Regions from separate parts of the Bacillus bruguierae genome, predicted to be linked through region 3. Evidence: riboswitches for the same ligand, from Rfam matches in the RefSeq annotation. Region 3 holds a riboswitch; each other region holds the start of a gene.
What was found. A riboswitch is a leader RNA that binds a small molecule or an ion and turns the genes downstream of it on or off. The one in region 3 is predicted to bind lysine.
Positions count from the first base shown of each region.

Region 1: it holds a riboswitch for lysine, as region 3 does, so the genes downstream of both, WAZ07_RS06550 (aspartate kinase) here and lysA (diaminopimelate decarboxylase) in region 3, are expected to answer to the same signal.
Region 2: it holds a riboswitch for lysine, as region 3 does, so the genes downstream of both, WAZ07_RS19845 (amino acid permease) here and lysA (diaminopimelate decarboxylase) in region 3, are expected to answer to the same signal.

Region 1 covers NZ_JBAWSX010000002.1:474,281-477,573, reverse strand. The annotation lists gene WAZ07_RS06565 (YndJ family protein) at 1-18, opposite strand, end outside; gene WAZ07_RS06560 (DUF4166 domain-containing protein) at 6-635, opposite strand; gene WAZ07_RS06555 (DoxX-like family protein) at 640-1,548, opposite strand; lysine riboswitch at 1,738-1,925, shown strand; gene WAZ07_RS06550 (aspartate kinase) at 2,151-3,293, shown strand, end outside.
Region 2 covers NZ_JBAWSX010000014.1:56,578-59,870, reverse strand. The annotation lists gene WAZ07_RS19845 (amino acid permease) at 377-1,795, opposite strand; lysine riboswitch at 1,928-2,107, opposite strand; gene WAZ07_RS19840 (hypothetical protein) at 2,373-2,702, shown strand; gene WAZ07_RS19835 (hypothetical protein) at 2,761-2,946, opposite strand; gene WAZ07_RS19830 (hypothetical protein) at 3,216-3,293, opposite strand, start outside.
Region 3 covers NZ_JBAWSX010000002.1:160,360-163,652, forward strand. The annotation lists gene WAZ07_RS04970 (LTA synthase family protein) at 1-499, opposite strand, end outside; gene WAZ07_RS04975 (DUF3888 domain-containing protein) at 691-1,086, shown strand; lysine riboswitch at 1,177-1,359, shown strand; gene lysA (diaminopimelate decarboxylase) at 1,703-3,019, shown strand.

The sequences.
Region 1 (3,293 bases), 310 kb from region 3:
AATTATTATATTTCGCATAAATTTATATCCCTTTCTCTAAACGTTCCCTTATAGGAGAAAAGCGGTCCTAATAATGGATTTTGTACTTGTACTTGTATTCGATAACACTCTAATTCATCATCATAACTTTCTATAATCTTTGCCTGTCCATATAAAAACTTTGGCAACGGAATCTTCATTCCGCATAAGTAGAACCATTGTTTTTTAGATGAAATATGCATCGCTCCTTTTGCATCAACGTGAAACGCTAACGTCGATACGAGCAAATGCGGTTCACCAAAATAATCGACAATTTCATTTTGTTTACCATTCAAATACATAACAGCATGAAAATAACGCTTTTTTTCACCGAATAAAAACATCCGATTCCATCTTACAAATGTCTCTCCTTTACTGTCTTTCTCTGCTTTATTTTGGATAATAAATGGTACTTCTGTCCCTCTTTCCGAAAAGAACATCCGGAATTTTGCTGCTACTTTTAAAAACATTCTTACAGCAGCAGAACCTTCTGTAATTTCGTCCATCCTCCCTTCACCTGTAAAACTATATTCTTCTGTAATTGCATACCGTTTTTGTAACTTTGGGTGTAACTGATGATAGGATTCTTCTAATAATGTTTCGTAAATGGAAGTCAATTTTCTACTCCTTTCTACTTCTCTTACAATTCTTCGCTTGCGGTAAGTTATTGCTATTCATATAACCGATTATTGAGAGTCCAATTAATATGATGTTTAACGTAATCGGATTAAAAAGTTGCATAAAGCTAGCGATATTTGTAAATCCCGCCGCAGCTGTCAATATTAATATTATAAAAGTGTGAAGAAAAAATAATTTCTGTTTTTGGAAAGGTAACAACCAGATCACCCCAAACACAATTTCCAAAAATCCAACCATTTTAATCATTGCGGCAGCGTAATTTTCTGAACCAATAAGCTTGGAAAGCATCTGTACCTCTTCTGGATGAGTATATAAAATTTTCGGAATAAGACCTTGATAGATCCACACAAAAGACAACAAAAAGCAAATGAGATAATATGTAATAGCTCTTTTTAATAATAAACGCGGATGAAATCCTTTTTCTAACCACAATTTCAAGGCATCAAAACTCCAAGCTGTTGCCCACCCTAATAACGGACGAAATATATATGAATCTATAAATCTTCCTATACCTCCAAACCTCGTTTCATAATCATACTGCGTTTTAAAGCGAACCTTATTCTCATTCGGTTTATACTTCCAATAGCCTCTCCCTACCGAAATTAACGAAAGCTTACTATCTGTCCAAAATTTCAGTGACGAAATGCGTTCCCCGCCTTCTTTTTGTAATTCTCCTATTGATTCTCCTTCTCCAGCAATTTCAAGTCCGAAACCAATTTTTGTTTTATATAAAAAATGCTGTGGTTCGCCTTCGTTCTTCTCTAAATACGATATTTCTGTAAACCGTGCATCCCATTCCGTATGTATCTTTGGATCTTGTGTATACTTCCAAAGTTCATCCATTGTAGTTTCTATTTCGGTTTTTACATAAATGGGGTTTTGTTTTTTCATTCCCACTCCTCCATCCATATGTGAAATTTGTAATATTTACCCCTTTCAACCACATATCATTTTCATTTTACCAATAAACCATTTTAATTTTCAAAATTTTTATAACCCACTTGATTTCTCTCAACATTTTGATTACTATAGAACAAATGTTACAAACAACTTCATACAACCAATTACTCTCGCCTAATGACGTGAGATAGAGGTCGCAACTTTTATGAGTATTCTATAGGAGACACAGAGATTGTCAGTGAATGTAGATGAAAGGAAAAGTTGCCGAAATGTATATGTTCCTCTGAGCATATACATTGGGGCTGTTTTCGAATAGAAACAGAACTGTCATATATACAGCGGTGTATATATGAAGAGCTATCTACAAAAAAGAGAGATCATGTTTTTTATGATCATCTTCTTTTTTGGCGGTTTTTTTATTAGCTCCGTTTTCTGTTTCCTTTTTCCTGTAACAGCACCATCCTCACCTATTTGAGATGGTGTTTTTTATTTGCTTTCGATAACTTACAGGAAGATCTATACTTCCCATCTTATGTTTAACAACATTTTCCCTAATTTATTTATCTATATTAACTTGAAAGAGGGCTCTTATCATGGAGATTATTGTTCAAAAATTTGGTGGTACATCTGTCGGAAATATCGAACGGATTCAACATGTTGCCGATTTAATCATTGAGGAATATGAAAGAGGACACGGAATTGTAGCGGTCGTTTCTGCAATGGGACATAGTACAGATGAATTAGTATCTTTAGCTGCTAGTATTACAGATCAACCTAGTAAACGAGAAATGGACATGTTACTTACAACAGGTGAGCAAATTTCAATTTCTTTATTAACAATGGCCTTGCAAACAAAAGGGTATGAGGCAATTTCATTCACTGGCTGGCAAGCTGGTATTACAACAGAGCCCGTACACGGCAGCGCAAGAATTATCGACATAAATATAGAGCGTATTCAATCTTATGTACAAAAAGGAACGATTGTTGTTGTAGCTGGTTTCCAAGGATTAAGCAGAGATCAGGAAATTACAACGCTTGGCCGCGGCGGTTCCGATACAACTGCAGTTGCATTAGCTGCAGCATTACAAGCAACAAAATGTGATATTTATACTGATGTAACAGGTGTTTATACAACTGATCCTCGCGTTGTAAAAGACGCTTACAAATTAGATGAAATTTCCTATGATGAAATGTTAGAACTTGCAAATTTAGGCGCTGGTGTACTTCACCCAAGAGCAGTCGAATTTGCAAAAAATCATAATGTTATGTTAGAAGTTCGCTCAAGCATGGAACAAGAAAACGGAACAATCGTAAGGGGAGAATGTGACATGGAACAACAATCAATCGTAAAAGGCATTGCATTTGAAGATAATATTACACGTGTAACAATGAAAGGCCTACAAGCAGGAAAACTTTCCGCAGTCTTCTCTACATTAGCAAGTGCTCATATTAATGTAGATATTATCATTCAAAGTATTACAAATGAAGGAACTGTACATTTATCCTTCTCTATTCATTCAAATGATTTAAAAGAAACACTAGCGGTTTTAGAAGAAAATCGTGAATCTATGCAATATGAATCTGTAGAGTATGAAAACCATTTAGCAAAAGTATCGATCGTTGGATCAGGTATGGTATCTAATCCAGGTGTCGCTGCGAAAATGTTCTCAACATTACAAGAAGAACATATTCACATTAAAATGGTAAGTACATCAGAAATTAAAGTATCTGTCGTA
Region 2 (3,293 bases), on a different contig from region 3:
CGAATAAGACAAAAATTGTCGATATGAGCAGGCAGGAAAGAGCTATTATCATTTCCATATTTAAATAAAATTTGCGAATACACACAGTTAAATTGAGAACGCATCCAAGAATCCCTAATAAATATCCTATAATGTGCACAACACTTCTCTTTTTGAAAACTTGTAACATGTTGCAAATACTCCTTATTCCTTTTTCTGTTATTTTATCATATGCACATCACGATATCATGGGTGAATTTGGAAAATATCTTTTGTTTTCACACCGCACGTGGCAGAAAAAGGTCCTGACCGCTACCACACACGGCCAGATGCTCTCGTCCACCCTAAAGAAGAGGTTTTCTTTCTTTATATGTACATAAAAAAGCAAGCTACCTTTTTAGGCAACTTGCTCGTTTTGTTTCTCTTTTTTCTCATCACGTTTCATTAATGGATAGAATGCAAATCCGACGATAAATAATCCAATGCCAAGCAGGAATGTTTTCACATCAGAAGATCCTGTTTTAATAACCCATAGTGCATAAATAAGTGCAATAGCCGCAATGATTCCATCTATGATACGAGAACCTTTTTGATTTTCGTATGTTTCACCTGTCATAACAAGTTTAAGCTGGAAGATTGGTGAAACGAGATATGGAATTAAGTAGGCAAGTGTTGAAACGGTAATAACAAATGTATACGCCTCGGCAATTGTCCCGGATAGTGTTGAGAATAGGAACACTTGCGACATAATGTTTGTTATACGAAGCGAATAAATCGGGCTCCCTTTTTTATTTGTTTTTGTAAAGAAAGATGGAAAGAATCCTTCTTTTGCTGCTTGATATGGTACTTCTGAACTTAATAAAACCCAACCTAGGATGGATCCAAATAAAGAAGTAAGTGCAAGCAGCGCCATTAATTTTCCGCCGCCATGTCCCATTGCTGCAGATAATGCATCTGCTAATGGTCGTTCAGATGCTTGTAGTTTATCGACATGAAGAACGCCCATTGTTAAGATTGTAATTCCTAAATAGATACCAACTGTTAATAGTAAGCCAGTAACAGTTGCGCGTTTTACTGTTTTTGGTGAAACAGCACGGTTTGATAATAAGACAGCTGACTCGATGCCGATAAAGGCCCAAAGTGTTGTTAAGGCAGCTAAGTTTACTTGTGATAATAGTCCGTGTGAAACGCCTTCTTTATCAATAATCGGTGTATACCATTGTCCAAGTTTAGATGCTTGGAAGGCAAATAACGTTACCACAATGAAGAGAAGGAATCCTGTTACTTTCGTTGTTGTTGCAAGGAAGTTCAATTTCCCAGCACCGTTTATGCCGTTCGTTAAAATCATATGTGTCCCCCACAGTAAAAGGGTACAAATAGAGAACGTAATTAGTTTTCCAACTTCAATGTTGAACGTTCCGATTGAAAATAATACATGCGTATCTTTCATAATTGGGAAAAAGAGCGATAAATAACCAGCAAATGATGTAATGATCGCTACGTTACTTGCCCAGTTTGCAACCCAGTAGCCCCATACGATGCTAAAACCCGCCATTTTTTTCGTTTTTTGTGAAGAAAAGAGTGCATAAGCATGACTTTGCGGACCTGTTGTTAAATCGGGACGACGAATTGCTAAATTACCGAAAACAAGAGCTAACATTAACACGCCAAATCCTGTCGTTAACCAAGCTAATGTAACACCAAGAGGACTAGCTGTTTGTGCTAATGTACTCGGAACCATGAAAATACCAGCTCCGACCATATTTCCAACTACAAATGCAGTGAGTACCCAAAAACCCCATTTTTTTTGTTGCATAGAAACTACCTCCAAAATTAGTATAACCAAGTCAAGCGAGGAGATATGTATGTGTTTGAAGTTCCAAACAAAACAAAAAAGCGCGTATATGTTCACGCGCTTCTCAATCTTATTAAGAAACCCACGGACATATCTCTCGATAGCTCTCCACAAGCAAACAGCTTGTGACAGTCCTGCACTTATTCAATGCAGACCCAGCAAAAAAGCGTTGTGGATACTTCTTGCTTCGGCAATTATTCCTTTCAGATTTGTTCAGCGATGCCACACATCTCCCAAATCATACTATTAATAATTGCAACCTCTACCTCACCGAGATACGAATGAGGATTTATATATAAAGTTAACATAACCAAGGGTAACAAATGGATTTTTATTCGTCAATGCAAATAAATATAATCAGATGATTGAGATAATAAAGTATGTTTTAAATAATGAAACAACTTCTGGATTTGCATCATACAATATGTATATAAAAGAAGGAGAAAGTGCAGCTTTTATCATGAAGAGCACTTTATTTGAGAGGGATAAACGGATGGAGAGCTGGTTAAAGAGAAACTGTTTTATATGTGGAAAGGAAATGTACAGGTGTGAAAAACCGGATCCGATAGAGGAGCTAAAAAAACAAAATGAAGAACTCGCAGTTTCTTTAGAACAATGTATGAGGTTACTCTATAATATACAAACGAATGTAAGTAAAAAAACAGAAAAGAGTGCATTACCTCCTCTTTTTTCGTTAGGAGATAAGATAGAAGTATTTGACGGGGAAACAAGTACAGAAGGGATCTTTATTGAGTGTACAAATGAATGGTTATATTGGATTAACGTAGATTATGATTTAACCATTAGTCATATAAAAAGTGTAAAGCGTATTATAAAAAAAGAGTCTATTCAAAAAGGGTATGTATAACTCTTTTTGAATAGGCCCAGTATCTTTTTGTGAAAGGGTTAAATAATTTTATAGGTAATTAGGAAACTTTACGAATGCTAATTGTATCTAAACTTGTAATGTTAATATTTGCAAAGCTATCCACCCAGATTAAGAAGTTGTTGTCTACACGAATGAAAACACCTTGAGCGTCAATTTCATTTCCTGCTGAAAAAACGCGAATTTTATCGCCTTCTACTAAGCCGTTTAATCTTGATACTGCCATGAGTCCGCCTCCTCTCTATCAGAAGTTAATATATATATATGAAAATGTTAGAGAGTGTGTGCGAGAGAGAGGTAGTACTAGCAACCATTTTTATAGAGTTACATTACATGCAATACTGTTATTTTCTCACACGTCATAGATTCAAAATTCTTACGAATAGTTTGTGCATCGTTAATCTGAACAGAGTCTATTCAAAAAGGATTAATATAACTCCTTTTGATATAGACCCAGTGTCTTTTTGTGAAAGTGTAAAACAATTTTATAGGTAATTAGGAAACTTTACGAACGCTAATTGTATCTAAGCTTGTAACGTTGATATTTGCAAAGTTATCAACCCAAACTAAGAA
Region 3 (3,293 bases):
TTTGCAGGGCTAATGCTGCTGTTACACCGCTAAAAAATATTTGTTTTTCTTTTCTCGATAGAGGAGTTGTGTCACAAAAACTAGGGAATTTCCGAGATAATATGGCCAAAATAATGGTATCTGCAAATAAAAGAAGTGTTTTATATGTAAATAGTTCTTTTATACTCGTTCCTAAATCAGCCATGTTATTTGTTTGAAATAATACTGGGAATGTTACAAAGTCATTGTAAAACCCATAAAACATGGCGTTGCCAAATAAAATAAATGATAACACCATACTAATACTTATAATGATACGATTTCGATGTTTTGTTGCTAATAAAGCGAAACCGAAAAATAATAATAATGAAGCTAACGGATTAAAGAACAACATGATTTGTTCGAAAGCGTTATTGATCTTCATATCAAAAGCTAATTTGTATACAATATATGTTTTGATCCATAATAGGACGACTGCTATGAGAGCGAATCGTACTTTTGGAAACAAGTGTTGCATCATATTGGGTTCCTCCTACTACCTACAAGTAACCGTTCGTTTCTGTATATAACCGGTTACATATCTCTATGTTTTTTTACTATGTGTACTATTATATAAAAACATAGTGAATTTGTGGATGCTTTTCTCATAATTGGGTAGAAAAAGGGAAGCTGGATAAAATAATGTCATCGATAGAAAAGTGGAGGAGTACTATGAAGAAAATATGTTGTTTTATAGTGAGCTGCTTCATTTTACTTGGAAATCCAGCTCCTTTTTTGGCTGAACATGAACCGTTATTATTAGAAGATGCACTTTATTCGGTGCTATTTCCGAGAATAAATGAAGCGATTCAAAAGTATTATGGAAAACAAAAGCCATATGAATGTCCGACAATCGTTAGTATGAAAAAAATGTACAGCGGTACATATTTGTTCCGTGCTTCTATTGAAATAATTAAATACGAGCCAGGAATAGGAGGGAAAAAACTCCCACCGTTTGAAAAAGTAACAATTACCTTTGAAAATGATGATGGTGAATGGACTGTGAAGAATATAGGTGTAAAGCGCTTACCAGATAATACGAAAATAAATTGTCGTAAACCAATTTAAAAAAGTATTTGACAAATAAATTACTCATTTGCTATTGTTAATAGCAATAAAAAAGACGATTGAAAATTAAATAGACTTACCTCATCTACACTCAAGGGTAGAGGCCGCGATAATCAAAAGTAAGCTATAGGAAATAAAGTGGTATTCATGATCATAGTCTGAAAGGGATTATCGCCGAAATATATGAGTACCCACTTTATTCATATATTGGGACTGCATTAAATAAATGTAGTACTGTCATAAGTTTTTGACTTATGGAGAGCTATTTGGAGATGTTTGATGCGGTTTCTTATTTGAGAAAATAACAACAAGTTTATTTTTTCATCGTATATTCTTCTAATAAGAAACGCGTGTGAACATTGTTCCGCGCGTTTTTTTGTTTATCCCGCTATTCGTGGGCAGTAAGACCCCCACCTCAAGATTCGGAAGACGCGAAGCCACCGACTGTTCTAGCCGCTGGATCTTAAAGAAAAGCGGAAGCGGCTCGCTCAGAACAAGAGGGGGATGGAGCTTCTGACATAGAGGCGCTTTTTGCCTAGGAGGCAGAGCTAGACAAAGCTGTCGAAAAATTAAAATGGATATATAGATGTTTTTGAGAGAAAAGGGAGGAATTCACATGTATTTACACGGCACAAGCCACATTAACGAGCAAGGGCACTTAGAAATTGGAGGATGCGATGCTACTGAACTTGCAAAAACATATGGAACACCTCTTTATGTATATGATGAAGCAGCGATTCGTGAGAAATGTCGTGCATTCCATCATGCTTTTAAAGAAAGTGGGTTCTCTTATCAAGTAGCATATGCGAGCAAAGCGTTCTTGTGCATGGAAATGTGCCGATTAGCTGCTGAAGAAAATATGTCGCTTGATGTTGTGTCTAGCGGAGAGTTATATACAGCGCTGCAAGCAGGATTTCCAGCTGATCGTATCCATTTCCATGGTAATAATAAAACAGAAGAAGAGATGAGAATGGCACTAGAAGCTAACATCGGATGTTTCGTTGTAGACAATTTTTTGGAACTAGAAGTATTGCATGATTTGGCAGAAGAATACGGGAAAGTTGCAAGCGTTCTGCTTCGTGTGACTCCAGGAGTAGAAGCGCATACCCATGAATATATTACAACAGGTCAAGATGATTCCAAGTTTGGCTTTGGTATTTCAACGGGGCATGCATTACAAGCAATGAAACGTGCATTAGAAAAATCAAATTACCATGTGCTGGGAATTCATTCTCATATTGGATCGCAAATTTTTGAGACAGCAGGATTTGTTCGTGCAATTGAAGTGCTTCACAAATTTTTAGAAGTAGTGAGAAAAGAAATGGATTACGTAGCTTCTGTATTAAATGTAGGCGGTGGTTTTGGAATTCGTTATACGGAAGGAGATACACCGCTTGCTCTTGGTGAATATGTGCAAGCTGTGACAGATGCGGTGCGCGAGCAGTTTATAGCATGTGGATATCCACTTCCAGAAATTTGGGTAGAACCAGGTCGTAGTATTGTTGGTGATGCAGGAACAACTTTGTACACAGTGGGAGCGATTAAAGATATTCCAGGCATTCGTAAATATGTATCAGTTGATGGAGGAATGACAGATAACCTTCGACCAGCACTTTACGGAGCTCGTTACGAAGCATTGCTAGCAAACCGAGCGAATGAATCTGCCGAAGAGGTTGTTTCAATCGCAGGGAAGTGTTGTGAAAGCGGGGATATGCTCATTTGGGATGTAGCGCTCCCTAAAGTTGTTTCTTGTGATCTCTTGGCTATCTCTTGTACAGGGGCATATGGTTATTCGATGGCGAATAATTACAATCGGATCCGTCGACCAGCAGTTGTGTTTGCGGAAAATGGAAAATCTCATGTTGTTGTTGAGAGGGAATCGTATGAAAATATTATCGGGAACGATCGCATACGTGTAAAGGAATTTGTGTAAAGTGAAACTTCCATCAGTGTGGGGGGGCATCCCCCACTGATGGAAAGCCTACCCAACCTTGCACATGCCAGCAGTGATCCCTCACCTATCTTCTTTAGAAAAGCGGAAGTGGCTCCCTCAATCTTGAGGCTGGGGATCTTACTGCCCACGAATAGCGGGATAAATACGTTCTTGTTTAGTTGAAGAAGGAGTTTTTAGGTGAATAACTCCTTCTTCTTTTAAAAAATATAAATTTTATCGGAAAACTAGGATTGAAAAAATTCAGAATTGTGAT